One region of the Pseudomonas sp. TE3728 genome, then DNA from elsewhere that is predicted to be linked to it. Evidence: predicted binding sites of a transcription regulator. Region 1 holds the regulator's gene; the other holds the start of a gene.
What was found. Region 1 encodes sigma-54, which starts transcription at its own class of promoters, with help from an activator protein. Its sites were predicted from a motif close to ANTGGCATNNANNTTGCTNT; they were not measured.
Positions count from the first base shown of each region.

Region 2: a site for sigma-54 is predicted at 5,617-5,636, ahead of ACZ89R_RS26215 (flagellar basal body rod protein FlgF). Genes of this name have one in related genera too.

Region 1 is NZ_JBWBQT010000001.1:5,186,325-5,194,137, reverse strand. Features, by position in the region: gene lptB (LPS export ABC transporter ATP-binding protein) at 1-686, shown strand, start outside; gene ACZ89R_RS22675 (RNA polymerase factor sigma-54) at 872-2,365, shown strand; gene hpf (ribosome hibernation-promoting factor, HPF/YfiA family) at 2,445-2,753, shown strand; gene ptsN (PTS IIA-like nitrogen regulatory protein PtsN) at 2,766-3,230, shown strand; gene rapZ (RNase adapter RapZ) at 3,233-4,090, shown strand; gene ACZ89R_RS22655 (HPr family phosphocarrier protein) at 4,106-4,381, shown strand; gene ACZ89R_RS22650 (ZIP family metal transporter) at 4,487-5,380, opposite strand; gene ACZ89R_RS22645 (superoxide dismutase) at 5,677-6,288, opposite strand; gene ACZ89R_RS22640 (hypothetical protein) at 6,290-6,727, opposite strand; gene ACZ89R_RS22635 (class II fumarate hydratase) at 6,755-7,813, opposite strand, start outside.
Region 2 is NZ_JBWBQT010000001.1:5,941,893-5,949,705, reverse strand. Features, by position in the region: gene flgK (flagellar hook-associated protein FlgK) at 1-781, opposite strand, end outside; gene flgJ (flagellar assembly peptidoglycan hydrolase FlgJ) at 805-2,103, opposite strand; gene ACZ89R_RS26230 (flagellar basal body P-ring protein FlgI) at 2,115-3,224, opposite strand; gene flgH (flagellar basal body L-ring protein FlgH) at 3,243-3,938, opposite strand; gene flgG (flagellar basal-body rod protein FlgG) at 3,991-4,776, opposite strand; gene ACZ89R_RS26215 (flagellar basal body rod protein FlgF) at 4,822-5,562, opposite strand; gene ACZ89R_RS26210 (sigma-54-dependent transcriptional regulator) at 5,823-7,382, opposite strand; gene phhA (phenylalanine 4-monooxygenase) at 7,664-7,813, shown strand, end outside.

The DNA.
Region 1 (7,813 bases):
AGAGCCGTCAGGTCGTGCGCGACGTCAGCCTGTCCATCGACAGCGGTCAGATCGTCGGCCTGCTTGGCCCTAACGGCGCCGGTAAAACCACCTGTTTCTATATGATTGTCGGCCTGGTACAGGCCGATCAAGGCCGCGTACTGATCGACGACCTGGACGTCAGCCACCAGCCGATGCACGGTCGTGCGAAGGCCGGCATCGGCTATCTTCCGCAAGAAGCGTCGATCTTCCGCAAACTGTCGGTGGCCGACAACATCATGGCCATCCTCGAGACCCGCAAGGAGCTCGATAAGGCCGGTCGTCGCCAAGAGCTGGAAAGCCTGCTGCAGGAATTTCACATCCATCACATCCGCGACAATCTCGGCATGAGCCTGTCCGGTGGTGAACGCCGCCGTGTGGAAATCGCCCGGGCACTGGCTACCAACCCGAAATTCATCCTCCTCGACGAACCCTTCGCCGGCGTGGACCCGATTTCGGTGGGCGACATCAAGCAGATCATCCATCACCTCAAGGCTAAAGGCATTGGCGTGCTGATCACGGACCACAACGTTCGTGAGACCCTGGATATCTGCGAAACCGCCTACATCGTCAACGACGGCCAACTGATTGCTGAAGGTGACTCCGCCACCATCCTCGCCAATGAACTGGTCAAGGAAGTGTATCTGGGCCACGAGTTCCGCCTGTAAGCACCTGAGGTGCCCAGGTCGCCGAGGGAGCGCTCGCTTCAATAAAAAATCAATAACTTTTTATTGTTACAGCGCTCTAGGCAAACACTTCAGTTTCGGGCATATAATTTGCTTATGTTTGGCGCTTCGGCGCCCTGTAGTGGATGGCGCATGTGCGCCGGCGAATAAGGTGTTAAGCCCCTGCCATGAAACCATCGCTAGTCTTGAGAATGGGCCAGCAGCTGACGATGACACCGCAGCTGCAACAGGCCATCCGCCTGCTCCAATTGTCGACCCTGGACCTGCAACAGGAAATCCAGGAGGCTCTGGAGTCCAATCCGATGCTCGAACGCCAGGAAGAAGGCGACGACTTCGATAACGCCGACCCCTTGGCCGATAGCGCCGAACAGAAACCCAACGCCGACATTCAGGAACCCTCCTACCAGGAAACCGCCCCGACGGTGGACAACCTTGAGGAAGGCGACTGGAACGAGCGCATCCCCAACGAATTGCCCGTCGACACAGCCTGGGAGGATGTCTACCAGACCAGCGCCAGCAGCCTGCCGAGCAACGATGACGACGAGTGGGACTTCACCACCCGCACATCGGCCGGTGAAAGCCTGCAAAGCCATTTGCTCTGGCAACTGAACCTGGCACCTATGTCCGACACCGATCGCCTGATCGCCGTGACCCTGATCGACTGCATCAACAATCAGGGCTACCTGGACGAAACCCTCGAGGAAATCCTCGAAGCGTTCGACCCGGAACTGGACATCGAACTGGACGAAATCGAAGCCGTCCTGCACCGCATCCAGCAATTCGAACCCGCTGGCATCGGCGCCCGCAACCTCGGTGAATGCCTGCTACTGCAACTGCGCCAGTTGTCCGCCAAGACCCCTTGGCTGGCCGAAGCCAAGCGTCTGGTCACCGATTACATCGACCTGCTCGGCAGCCGCGACTACAGCCAGCTGATGCGCCGCATGAAGCTCAAGGAAGATGAGCTGCGCCAGGTCATCGAATTGGTCCAGAGCCTCAACCCACGCCCGGGTTCACAAATCGAGTCCACCGAAGCCGAATACGTCGTTCCCGACGTGATCGTGCGCAAGGACAACGAGCGCTGGCTGGTGGAGCTGAACCAGGAATCGGTGCCACGCCTACGGGTCAACGCCCAATATGCCGGTTTCGTGCGCCGTGCCGATACCAGCGCTGACAACACCTTCATGCGTAATCAGCTGCAGGAGGCTCGCTGGTTCATCAAGAGCCTGCAAAGCCGCAATGAAACCCTGATGAAAGTCGCCACCCAGATCGTCGAGCATCAACGCGGCTTTCTCGAATACGGTGACGAAGCCATGAAGCCGTTGGTGCTGCATGACATTGCCGAAGCAGTCGGCATGCATGAATCGACAATTTCACGGGTGACCACGCAAAAATTCATGCATACCCCACGGGGCATCTATGAACTGAAATACTTTTTTTCCAGCCACGTCAGTACCTCTGAAGGCGGTGAATGCTCGTCCACGGCGATCCGCGCGATCATCAAAAAACTGGTTGCTGCGGAAAATCAGAAAAAGCCGTTGAGTGACAGCAAGATCGCTGGTTTACTGGAGGCACAAGGCATTCAGGTAGCCCGTCGCACCGTCGCCAAGTACCGCGAATCCCTGGGGATTGCGCCTTCCAGCGAACGCAAGCGGTTGATGTAGCCGCCGGGCTCGCCACAGCGTTCCAGTGGCAGGCATTTCTGCCTGCCGCTTTATGCACTGGCAACGAAGGAGAAGCTGTATGCAAGTCAACATCAGTGGACACCAACTGGAAGTGACCGAACCCCTGCGCACCTACATCGGCGAAAAACTCGACCGGTTAGAGAGGCATTTCGACAAGATCACCAATGTGCAAGTCACGATGAACGTCGAAAAACTGCTGCAGAAGATCGAAGCCACGCTGCATATTCCCGGCGGAGAAGTGGTCGCCAATGCCGAGCATACGGACATGTATGCCGCCATCGACCTGCTGACCGACAAGCTGGATCGCCAACTTAAAAAGCATAAGGAAAAGACCCAGAGCCTCCTTCAGGGCGCGACCGGTCGTTAACACCCCCAATCCATGATCCGACTAGAAACCATCCTGACCCCCGGCCGTTCCCAAGTGAACGCGCCGGGTGGCAGTAAAAAGAAAGCCCTCGAGCAAATTGCCAACCTTATCCACCGCGAAGTACCGGATCTGGAAATGCAGGACGTCTTCGAGGCCCTGATTGCCCGTGAGAAACTCGGTTCTACCGGTTTCGGCAACGGCATCGCCATCCCCCACTGCCGGCTCAAAGGCTGCACCTCGCCAATCAGTGCGCTGCTGCACCTGGAAGCCCCTATCGATTTCGATGCCATCGACGGTGCCCCCGTTGACCTGCTGTTTGTGCTGCTGGTCCCGGAAGCCGCCACCGACGCACACCTGGAACTGCTACGCCAGATTGCCAGCATGCTGGATCGCAAGGAAGTGCGTGAAAAATTGCGTAGCGCCCCGAGCAACGAAGCCTTGTATCAGGTTGTCCTGGACGAGCAGAACGGTCACTAATCATGCGCCTGATCATCGTCAGTGGCCGCTCCGGCTCAGGTAAAAGTACCGCCCTCGATGTGCTCGAGGACAACGGCTACTACTGCATCGACAACCTGCCTGCCGGCTTGCTGCCGGAACTGGCCGAACGCGCGCTGATTCACACCGAACTGGCACAACCGCTGGTGGCCGTGTCCATCGATGCGCGCAACCTGCCGAGCCACCTGTCACGGTTTCCCGAATTGCTGGAAGAGGTCCGCAGCCGGCATATCCAGTGCGATGTGCTGTATCTGGACGCTGACGAAGAAACCTTGCTCAAACGCTTTTCGGAAACTCGCCGTCGTCACCCGCTGAGCAGCGCCAATCGTTCGCTGGCGGAGGCGATCCAGGATGAAACCAATCTGCTGGGGCCTATTGCCGATCTGGCTGACCTCAAAGTCAATACCACCAATCTGAACCTGTATCAGCTACGCGATACCATCAAGCTGCGCCTGCTGAATCAGCCGGAGCCCGGCACTGCGTTCCTGGTGGAATCTTTCGGGTTCAAGCGTGGCATGCCTGTGGACGCCGATCTGGTATTCGACGTGCGCTGCCTGCCCAACCCTTACTGGAAGCCGGAGCTACGGGCACAGTCCGGGCTTGATCAACCGGTGGCCGAGTACCTGGCGGCACAGCCGGACGTCGAAGAGATGTTCCAGGACATTTCCTCATACTTGCTCAAGTGGCTACCCCGCTTTGCCGCCAGCAATCGCGCCTATGTCACCATTGCCATTGGCTGCACTGGCGGGCATCACCGCTCTGTCTACCTGACCGAACGTCTGGGTCAGGTCCTGCAAAAAACCCTGAAGAACGTCCAGGTCCGCCACCGCGACCTCAGCTAAAGGATTCACATCGCGATGCCTGCTCTGGAAATCGAAATTATCAACAAGCTGGGCCTGCATGCCCGCGCGTCTGCAAAATTTGTCGGAGTCGCCGGTCAGTTCAAGGATTGCACGATCAGGGTAGGACGCACGCCAGAATCCGTGGTCGATGGCAAAAGCATCATGGCCATGATGATGCTGGCCGCTGGCAAGGGCACCAAAATCCACCTGATTACCGAAGGCGAACAGGAGCAGGAAGCGCTGGATGCACTGGTGAAGCTGATAAACAACTACTTCGACGAAGGCGAATAAAAGTCAAAAGATCGCAGCCTCGTTTCACTCGACAGCTCCTACAAGGATCTGCATACAGTAGGAGCTGTCGAGTGAAACGAGGCTGCGATCTTTTGATCCTGTTTTTCAAGCCAACGCTGTATCCATCACCATCATCAGACAAAACCCGATCAGCAGCCCAAGGCTGGCCAGTTTGTCGTGACCATGGCGGCGCGATTCGGGGATGACTTCGTGAGTCACCACCAGCAACATCGCACCGGCCGCCAGTGCCAGCCCCAAAGGCAACAGCAGTTCGGCCAGGCTCACCAGCCAGGCGCATAACAATGCAAAGACCGGCTCGACCAACCCTGATGCAGCACCGATCAGGAACGCCTTGACCCGCGACATCCCTGCCCCGGCCAACACCAACGCAATGACCAGTCCTTCCGGCACATCCTGCAAGGCGATGCCCATGGCCAGGCTGTCGGCGTCAGGCATGCCACCACCGGCCGAGACGCCGACCGCCATGCCTTCGGGGATGTTGTGGGCGATGATGGCAAACACAAACAACCAGATCCGCGGTGGAATCACCGATCGCTTCAGTGTCCCCACGAGCATTTCGGGCGTAGCGCCAGACACCCTGCGATCCACCAGAAACAACCCGAATGCGCCCAGAAGGATGCCGAAGCTAATCAGGCCGCTGGCCGCCCAAGGCGTCAGCCCAAGGTTTTCTGCCGCGGCAATGCCCGGCACGATCAGCGAAAACGCCGTCGCGGCGAGCATCACCCCGGCTCCGAAACCGAGCAATATGTCGCTGACTGCCTGAGGCATCTGCCGAATCACCAGCACCGGCACCGCGCCCAAAGCGGTACCCAAGGCGCAAATCGCCCCGCCTTGCAGGGCACGCTGCAGTTTCGGTTCGAGGTCCAGCCAGCTCAGCCCTTGGGCAGCCAATAACGTCATGCCCGCCAGCAGTAACAGCGATCCCAGTGCGTAACGAAACATTCGTCCACTTCCGATCGCCAGTGTTTCAGTGCCCATAGTCAGCCCTGGATTGTTTTATAGAGACTTAGGGGGCGTTCTCAACTAGTTCCCCCTCCGCGTTGTCGCCTTAAAGCGGGCCAGGCAAGGCGCAGGCCGCTGGGAATGGTTGTTCCCTTTCCAAGGCCTGCAACGCAGCCTGGCCCGCTTTAAGGCACAACCCGAAGGGCCGGGCCTGCTGTTGTGCGGGGCTGCGTTGCTCGAAGCTTATTTGGAATGACCAAACCACGCTTCTCGCGCCTTGCCCTGCACAACAGCAGACCCGGCGCGGAGGGGAAACTAGTTGAGAATGCCCCCTAAACCAGTGCAGCCTGATAACGCGCGGCGACTTCGGGCCAATTGATCACGTTGTAGAACGCATTGATGTATTCAGGACGGCGGTTCTGATAGCGCAGGTAATAAGCGTGCTCCCAAACGTCCAGGCCGAGAATCGGCGTATTGCCGTTCATCAATGGGCTGTCCTGGTTGCCGCTGCTTTCAACGATCAAGCTCTTTTGCGGCGTCACACTCAACCAGGCCCAACCGCTGCCGAAACGGGTCAGCGCAGCTTTGGTGAAGGCTTCCTTGAAGTTGTCGAGACCACCCAGCTGTTCGTCGATCGCCTTGGCCAGCGCGCCTTCAGGTTGGCCTCCGCCGTTGGGTGCCATCACTTCCCAGAACAACGAATGGTTGGCATGCCCCCCGCCCTGATTGATCACCGCCGCACGGAGCCTTTCCGGCAATTGCTGGACCGCCGCCACCAGTTTTTCCACGGGCCATTCGGCAAATTCGGTGCCTTCGACTGCGGCGTTGAGGTTGTTGATGTAGGTCTGGTGGTGTTTGGTGTAGTGGATTTCCATGGTCTGCGCATCGATGTGCGGTTCCAGGGCGTCATAGGCGTACGGCAAGGCAGGCAAGGTAAAAGCCATTTCAATGAACTCCATGTTGTAAGGGCTCAGGCTGATGCGCGGGCGGCGTCTCGCGGTGTAGCAAACGCTGGGTGCGCGGATACTCGCCGTGTTCGCTGATGAAATTCAGCAGCTCGACATAGGTTTTGCTGCTCTGGCGTAGCGCGGCTTCACGCAAGGCTGGCGCCAGTCGCGGGTCCTGCATGGTCTGCAAAAGCCGTTGATGGATCGCGCACAGGTACTCGGCGCTCTCCTCCGGCTGGTTCAGACGCAGGTGCAGGTCCGCCAGGTTATGATGGGAAATCACGCAAGCCGCCACCGCTTCGTCGGCATCGGCCCAGCGCTCGAACAACACCTGGGCCAAGGCCAATGCCTGCAAATAAGCCTCGCGGGCATCGACCAGCTCGCCCAGCATGAAACAGCGATTTGCTCTTTCGATCGTGCGTTTCCAGTGCTCCATGGTGAGCCTCCAAAGCGGTAGCGGTGATTACACGCCGCCTGCGGTGAGCTTCTCTGGGTTGAGCAATTCTTCCAGTTGGCTGCGCGTCAGGTCGGTGTGTTCCAGGGCGACATCGATCACCGGCCGGCCCTGCTGATAAGCCTTCTTGGCAATCTCGGCGGCTTTTTGGTAACCAATGATCGGGTTGAGTGCAGTGACCAGAATCGGATTGCGCGACAGCGCTTCCTTGAGCCGGGCCTCGTTGACCTTGAAGCTGGCGATAGCCTTGTCACCCAGCAGACGGCTGGCGTTGGCCAGCAATTGGATACTGCTCAGCAGGTTATGGGCGATGATCGGCAGCATGACGTTCAACTCGAAATTGCCCGACTGACCGGCGACGGTGATCACCGTGTCGTTGCCAATCACCTGAGCGGCGACCATCGCGGTAGCTTCCGGGATCACCGGATTGACCTTGCCGGGCATGATCGACGAGCCGGGCTGCAAGGCTTCGAGTTCGATTTCACCGAGCCCGGCCAACGGGCCGGAATTCATCCAGCGCAGGTCGTTGGCGATTTTCATCAAGGAAACTGCGGTAGCCTTGAGCTGCCCTGAAACGCTGACCGCCGTGTCCTGCGAGCCGATTAGCGCAAACAAGTCCTTGCCCGGCGTGAACTGAACCTGCGTCAGTTGGCTGAGTTGCTGGCTGAAATGCGCCGCAAATTGCGGATGAGCATTGATCCCGGTACCCACCGCCGTGCCGCCCTGGGCCAGCGATTGCAGACTCGGCAGTAGATCCTGCAGGTGACCGATATTGGCCTTGAGCTGTTGCGCCCAACCATTGAGCACCTGACTCAGGCGCACAGGCATGGCGTCCATCAAATGGGTACGCCCGGTTTTGACGAATGGATGAACCTGCTCGGCCTTGTGCTCGATCACCTGCACCAGATGCACCAACGCCGGCAGCAACTGCTCATGCAAGCTCAATGCGGCGCTGACATGGATGGTGGTCGGGATGATGTCGTTGCTGCTTTGGCCGCAATTGACGTGATCGTTGGGATTCACCGGCTCGCCCAGCAAGCGGCTGGCCAGGGTGGCGATCACTTCGTT
Region 2 (7,813 bases), 760 kb from region 1:
TCGAACCACGATTGAGCTGAATGGCCGAGCGCGAAGGGTCGTCTTTGCTCGGCACCACTTCCAGTTTGCTGGCGGTGCTGCCCATGACCAGCGGCTGACCGCTGCCCAGGTAAATGTCGAGGTTACCGTCACGCTCCATCACCTGTGCACCGGTGAAAGTGGACAATTGACGTACGGTCTCGTTGCGCGCATCGAGCAAGTCGTTGGGCTGGCCGCCGGCTTTGGAAACTTCGGAAATCTTCTGGTTCAGCTGGGCCACGGTGGCGGCCAATTTATTGACCTGATCGGCCATGTCCGCCAGGTTGCCGTTGACGTTGGCGTTCTGCTGCGTCAACTGGCTGGAGATCGAGTTGAACCGGTTGCTCAGGGCTTGCGCATCGCTGAGCAGCAATTGGCGGGAAGCATCGTCGCCCGGCTTGGCGTTGACGTTCTGTACCGAGGCGAAGAACTTGGTCAAGGCGCCATTGAGGCCGGTGCCGCTGTCCGAGAGCAACTTATCGAGCGGGCTGATCTGCCCGGCGTAGGCAGCCGAGTCGCTGTTAAGCGAAGTGGTGGTCTGCAGTTGCGCATCGAGGTAGCTGTTGTACACCCGACGCACATCGGCCAGGGTCGTACCGGTGCCGATGTAGACATTGCCGAACTGATTCGAAGCCTTGGTGCCCTGCACGGTTTGCTGGCGTGAGTACCCGGCGGTGTCGGCGTTGGCAATGTTATTGCCGGTAGTCATCAGCGCGGATTGGCCAGCGGCCAGACCCGACATCCCGATATTGAGCAAACTCATGGTTCAGACCTTATGCCTTATGCCTATAAAGGCGTAGTGGAAGCGCCCGCCGCAGCGTAGTTTTGGTAACTCGTCATCTGCTTGGCTATCTGCGAAATCTTGCTTGCGTAATCCGGGTCGGTTGCATACCCGGCTTTTTGCAACTCGCGTACAAACTGTTCTGGGTTATCGGCCGACTTCAGCACATCTTGATAGCGATTATTGCTTTGCAGCAGCGTTACAAGGTCATGGAAGCTGTCTTTGTAAGAGGCGTAGGAACGGAACTCGGCCGTCTCCTTGACCATCTCGCCATTTCTGAATTCGCTGGTGATCGCCCGCGCCGAATCGCCCTTCCAATTACTGCTGGCCTTGATGCCGAACAGGTTGTGGCTGCTGCTGCCATCCTGGGCGCGCATGACCGATTTGCCCCAACCGGTTTCCAGGGCAGCCTGAGCCACCAGGTAACGTGGATCGACACCGATACGGTCGGCAGCTTCTTTGGCCATCGGCAGCATGGTATTGACGAATTCGTCGGCGGAACTGAAGGCTTTCTTCGCCGGCGCCAGGGGTATTTGGGCCATGGCACGACCGTAGATCTGCAGGCGCCCGCTGGGTGTCGTATCCGTTTGCGAAGCCAGCCAATCACCGTTGTACAGGGAACCGGAACCAGTCTTGGTGCTCTGCGGCACCTGGATACTGTTCTGTGCCGTTGTGGCGGTTGTTGCAGCGCTCGATGCCGACGGCACCAGCCCGGCGAGCAAACGATCAGCCAGTTTCGGTGGCAGTGCCAGACGCCGCTGATTGATCAGTGCCATGTCATGGCGATGAGCACCCTCGCCCGCGCTTGCCGGCGTCTTCACTGAGCGCGAAGCCCACAACGGGCGCTCGCCATTGAGACGCGACAGCGGCCCGTTGGTGGCGACCGTACCGGCGGCAATCGGTGTTTCCACGGCGGCTTTCGCCGCAGCTTGCTTGGCGGCAGACGCTGCCGCGGCCTCACCCGGCGCCATCGGCTTGTTCTTCGACATCTGACGCATCAGCACGTCCGCCAGGCCAATACCGCCGCCTTCGCGGGACATGGAAACGGCCAACTGCTGGTCGTACATTTCCTGGTATTGCTTGGCTGCCGGTGTGTTGAGCGGGTTGTCCTGGCCCAACGCTTCGGTGGCCGAACGCATCGACTTGAGCATTTCACCAAGGAACAGCGACTCGAATTCCTGCGCCACTTTGCGCATGTTCGCATCGCTGTTCTTGTCGCCGACCTTGAGCTGGTTCAGGCGGTTCAGGTCCGAGTAGGAACCCGAATCGCTGCTGCTGACCAGACCGCTTTTGCGCATATCCATGGTCGCCGTCCTCAGATCACAATCAGGTCGGCTTGCAACGCGCCGGCCTGCTTCAGCGCTTCGAGGATCGCCATCAAGTCACCCGGTGCCGCGCCGACCTGGTTCACCGCACGGACGATTTCGTCGAGGGTGGTGCCCGGGCCGAATTTGAACATTGGCTTGGCTTCTTGCTGAGCGTTGACCCGCGAGCGCGGCACAACCGCCGTCTGCCCGTTGGACAGAGGGCCGGGCTGGCTAACGATCGGGTCTTCGGTGATGGTCACGGTCAGGCTGCCGTGGGTCACGGCGGCCGGGGAAACCTTGACGTTCTGGCCGATCACGATGGTGCCGGTACGCGAGTTGATGATGACTTTCGCCACCGCCTGACCCGGGTCGACTTCGAGGTTTTCGAGGATCGACAAATAGTCGACCCGCTGGCTCGGATCGAGTGGCGCAGTCACGCGGATCGAACCACCGTCGATGGCCTGAGCGACGCCAGGGCCAAGCATGTTGTTGATCTTGTCGACGATGCGCTTGGCGGTAGTGAAGTCCGAACGGTTGAGGTTCAGGGTCAGGCTGTTGCCCTGATTGAAACCGCTTGGTACGGCACGCTCGACCGACGCACCGCCAGGGATGCGACCGGCCGACGGAACGTTGACGGTGATCTTCGAACCGTCACGCCCTTCGGCATCGAAACCGCCAACCACCAGGTTGCCCTGAGCGACGGCGTAGACGTTGCCGTCGATACCTTTGAGCGGCGTCAGCAACAACGTACCGCCACGCAGGCTCTTGGAGTTACCGATGGACGCAACGGTGATATCTATCTGTTGACCGGGCTTGGCGAACGCCGGCAGATCAGCACTGATCGACACCGCCGCGACGTTCTTCAATTGCACGTTGCCCGAACCTGCCGGCACCTTGATGCCGAACTGCGAAAGCATGTTGTTGAAGGTCTGCAGGGTGAACGGGGTCTGGGTCGTCTGATCGCCGGTGCCGTTAAGCCCGACCACCAGGCCGTAGCCGATCAATTGGTTGGAACGCACACCGGAAATACTGGCGATGTCCTTCAGCCGCTCGGCTTGAGCGTCGAAGGCTGCGGACATCAGGAGCGCAGCCACCATCAGGTGTTTGAAGTTCAACATGCTCACCAGAGAAGCCACCTAGAAAGGGAACAGCGGGCTGAGGAAGAAACGGTCGAACCAGCCTGGCTGACTCGCATCGGCAAACGCACCGGTGCCCGAATAGGTGATGCGTGCATCGGCGACGCGGGTCGACGACACGGTGTTGTCGGTGGCGATGTCATCGGCGCGAACGAGGCCGGCAATCCGCACCAGCTCATCACCGGTGTTCAGGGTCAGCCACTTCTCGCCGCGCACGGCGATGATGCCGTTGGGCAACACGTCGGCGACGGTCACGGTGATCGAACCGGTCAGGCTGTTGCTCTGGCCGGACTTGCTGTCGCCCTTGGTGGCGCGGTCACCTTCATAACCGACGTCCAGGCTCAGGCTACCGCTGCCCACTGGATCACTGGTGCTCAGGCCGCCCCCAAAAAACGAGCTCAGGCCGATGTCGGTCTTGCTGTTCTTGTCGATCTGCGAGTTGGCGTTCTTGCTCGCCTGGGTGCGCTCGTTCAGGGTGATGGTGATGATGTCACCGACCCGGAACGCCTTGCGGTCGCTGTACAGGTTCTGTTCGAAACCGGCCTGGTAGATCGAGCCATTATTGGCGGCAGCCGGCAGCGGCGTGCGCGGCAACACCGGGGCGTAGTAAGGGTCATTGGGCTTGGGCGGCGGGGCAACGCAGCCCGCGAGCACGACGACCCCACTCAGTGCCAGAACAGATACAAAGCGATTCATGACCCTACCTCACGGTATTGCAGGCGACCTCATGGCCGCCTCATAGACTTGATTACAGATTCTGCGTTACGAACGAGAGCATCTGGTCGGCGGTGGAGATCACCTTGGAGTTCATCTCGTAGGCGCGCTGAGTGGTGATCATGTTGACCATCTCTTCAACGGTGCTGACGTTGGACGTCTCCAGGGTGTTCTGCAGCGTGGTGCCGAAACCGGCGAGGCCCGGGGTGCCGACTTGCGGCGCGCCACTGGCAGCGGTTTCCAGGAACAGGTTGTTACCCACCGCTTGCAGACCGGCCGGGTTGATGAAGTCGGCGGTTTGCAGGTTGCCGATCACCTGGGAAGCCGGGTTGCCGGCGACGGTGATGGACACGGTGCCGTCACGGCCGACGGTGAAAGTCTGGGCGTCGTTCGGAATGACAATGGCCGGCTCCAGGGCGAAACCGCTGGCGTTGACGATCTGGCCGTTGGAATCCAGGTGGAACGTACCGTCACGGGTGTAGGACGTGGTGCCGTCCGGCTGCAGGATCTGGAAGAAACCGCGACCGTCGATGGCCATGTCCAACGGTTGCTCGGTGGTTTGCAGGCTGCCGGCGGTGAAGTTTTTCTGGGTGCCGACGATGCGCACACCGGTACCCACTTGCAGACCCGACGGCAATTCGCTGTCCTGGGTCGACTGGGCGCCTGGCTGGCGTTTGATCTGATACAGCAAGTCCTGGAACTCGGCGCGGTCACGTTTGAAACCCGTGGTCGATACGTTCGCCAGGTTGTTGGAAATGGTGGTGAGGTTGGTGTCCTGGGCGGACAGACCTGTTTTGGCAACCCATAGAGCCGGAAGCATTCGATTCTCCTCGTGCGCCTGTTTTACGGCGCGACGTTCTGATAATTAGCTGATCTGCAAGACCCGAGCCATGGCCTGGTCATCGTCTTTGGCGGTGTTCATCATCTTGATGTGCAGCTCGAACTGCTTGGCCAGCGCCAGTACCGAAGTCATTTCTTCCACGGCATTGACGTTGCTCGACTCAAGGAACCCGGACACCAGTTTGACGTTGGCATCGGCCTGCGCCGGCTTGCCGTCCTTGGTGTGGATCGAACCGTCCAGGCCTTTGGTCATGTTCTTGAAGTCCGGGTTGACCAGTTTGATGCGGTCGACTTCGGCCATCACGCGAGGGCCTTCGCCCATCGCACGGATGCTGATGGTGCCGTCTTCGCCGACTTCGATTTGCTGCTCGGGCGGCACGGCAATCGGCCCGCCATTGCCTACCACCGGCATACCGTTGCCGGCACGCAGCACGCCCAGGGCGTCAACGTTCAAGCTGCCGGTGCGCACGTAGCTTTCACCGCCATCGGGGTTCTGCACGGCGATCCAGCCGTTGCCCTGCACCGCGACATCGAGGTCGCGACCGGTTTCTACCAGCGAGCCAGGGGAGAAGTCGGTGGCCGGACGTTCGCTCATGGCAAACGCACGCGCCGGAAAGCTGTCACCAAACACCGGCATCGAACGGGCCTGTTCCAGGTCCTTCTGAAAACCGTTGGTAGAGATGTTCGCCAGGTTGTTGGCATGAGCCTTCTGCGCCAGTGCATTCTGGCTGGCGCCGGTCATTGCCACATAAAGGTACTTGTCCACACTCTTTCCTCTGCATGCCGGACGTTTGCCGCCCACCGCTGTACTGCTGAGCCATAAGCAATTTGCAGACCAACTTTTTTCTGGCGGCGCAGGGCCCGGCAAACAAAGGACTTGAGGGATTCAGAGGGGATTGGGGGAATGTGCCGAAGACGAAAAACCGGCGGTGTTATGCCGCTTCGCGGCAACAGATCAAAAGATCGCAGCCTTCGGCAGTGCCCACAGGCACGTAGGAGCTGCCGAAGGCTGCGATCTTTTGATCTTCAATTGCTATCCTTGCCAACCTCATACTCACGCAACTTATTGGCAATGGTGGTATGCGACACCCCCAACCGCTTGCCCAGTTGCCGACTGCTCGGATGCTCGGAATACAAGCGCTCCAGCACCGCTTTCTCAAAGCGCCCGACAATCTCGTCCAAGCCCCCCTCAAGCGAAAAATCGCCGAGGGGCTGACGCACACCGTAATCCGGCAGGCGAATGTGCTCGGCTTTGACGGTGCCGCCATCGCACAGGGAAACTGCCTGGAACAGTACGTTCTCCAACTGCCGCACGTTACCCGGCCAGTGATAATGACTAAGCCGTTCCATGGCCGCTGGCGCCAGTTTCGGCAACGGGCAACCGATCTGCCGACTGGCCTGATCGAGGAAGTGCTCCACCAGCGGCGCCAGTCCGTCGAGGCATTCGCGCAGCGGCGGGATGTGCAGCGAGAGCACGTTCAAACGGTGGTACAAATCCTGGCGAAACTCACCGCGAGCGCACAGCTCGGACAAGTCCACTTGCGTTGCGCAGATCACCCGCACATCCAGATAGACCTCTTCATCGCTGCCGACACGACGGAAGCAACCGTCCTGCAGAAAGCGCAGCAATTTCACCTGCAAGCGCGGGCTCATTTCGCCGACGCCGTCGAGAAACAACGTACCGCCCGCCGTCAGCTCCAACAGCCCGAGCTTGCCTTCGGCCCGCGCGCCTTCGAAGGCACCGGGACCGTAGCCGAACAGTTCGGTCTCGGCCATGGACTCTGGCAGACCGGCACAGTTGAGCGCCATCAACGGTGATTGCCCACGCGGGCTCGCCAAGTGACAGGCCCGCGCCAACAACTCTTTGCCGGTGCCGGTTTCGCCTTCTATCAATAGCGGCGCGTCCAGCGGGGCCATGCGCCGCGCTTCGCGTACCACCGCCGCCATCACTTTCGAGCTTTGGAAAATGCTGTCGAAGCCACGCAATTCCTGCTTGCGCACGTTATAGATGCGCTCGCCCACCCGGTCCGCCCGGTGCAACGTCAACACCGCACCGGCCATGGCCTCGCTTTCGTCATGCTCCGATTGCAGCGGCGCGATGTCGGCGAGAAACACGTCGCCCTTGACCTTGACCCGCAAGCCGTTGATCCGTGACTTGTTGGCGCGCACCAGTTCCGGCAAATCAAAATCCTCGGCGTACCGCGACAGCGGTATCCCCGGCACCTCGTCCACCCGCACCCCGAGCAACTGCGCCGCCGCACGGTTGGCCGCGACGATGGAGCCGCCCATGTCGATCGACAGCACCGGAAACTCCAAGGCACCAAGCAAGGCATTGAGTTCCATATGCCGACGCTCGCTGGGCATCAGCCCTACGCGTTTGACGCCGAATACCCCGCCAATCGCCTCAAACTTCGGACGCAACGCCTGAAACTGAATGTTGATCAGGTTCGGGCAGTGCAGGTAGATCGCATTGCCGTGCTCACCGCCCACTTCGCCGCGAGCGACGTTGATCCCGTACTCGACCAGCAGGTTGAGAATGTCGCGCAGGATACCGATGCGGTTCTGGCAGTGAACTTTGATACGCATATAAAGGCCCGTAACAGCGGTGATCGAGGCCCGGCGCAGGAAATTTTCTGCGTAGGCACCAAGTTAGTCGTCAAGATTATGTGACACCCGTGCGCCATTTCAAACCCGCAAATATCAATACTTGCGCCATAGCGACCAATCCGTAACGAATACTTTACGAAAAGCCGGCATTTTTCCAACTCTCACCGCGGATCACCTGCTGCAACACTGCACGCCTTGGGGTATTTCTAGGTCTATAGCTGTACACACAACAAGAACGTATCCCCTAGCAGGAGAGCAGCATGAAGCAGACGCAATACGTGGCTCGTGAGCCCGATGCGCAAGGTTTTATCGACTACCCCGCCGAAGAACACGCGGTGTGGAACACGCTGATCACTCGCCAACTGAAAGTGGTCGAGGGCCGTGCGTGCCAGGAATACCTGGACGGTATC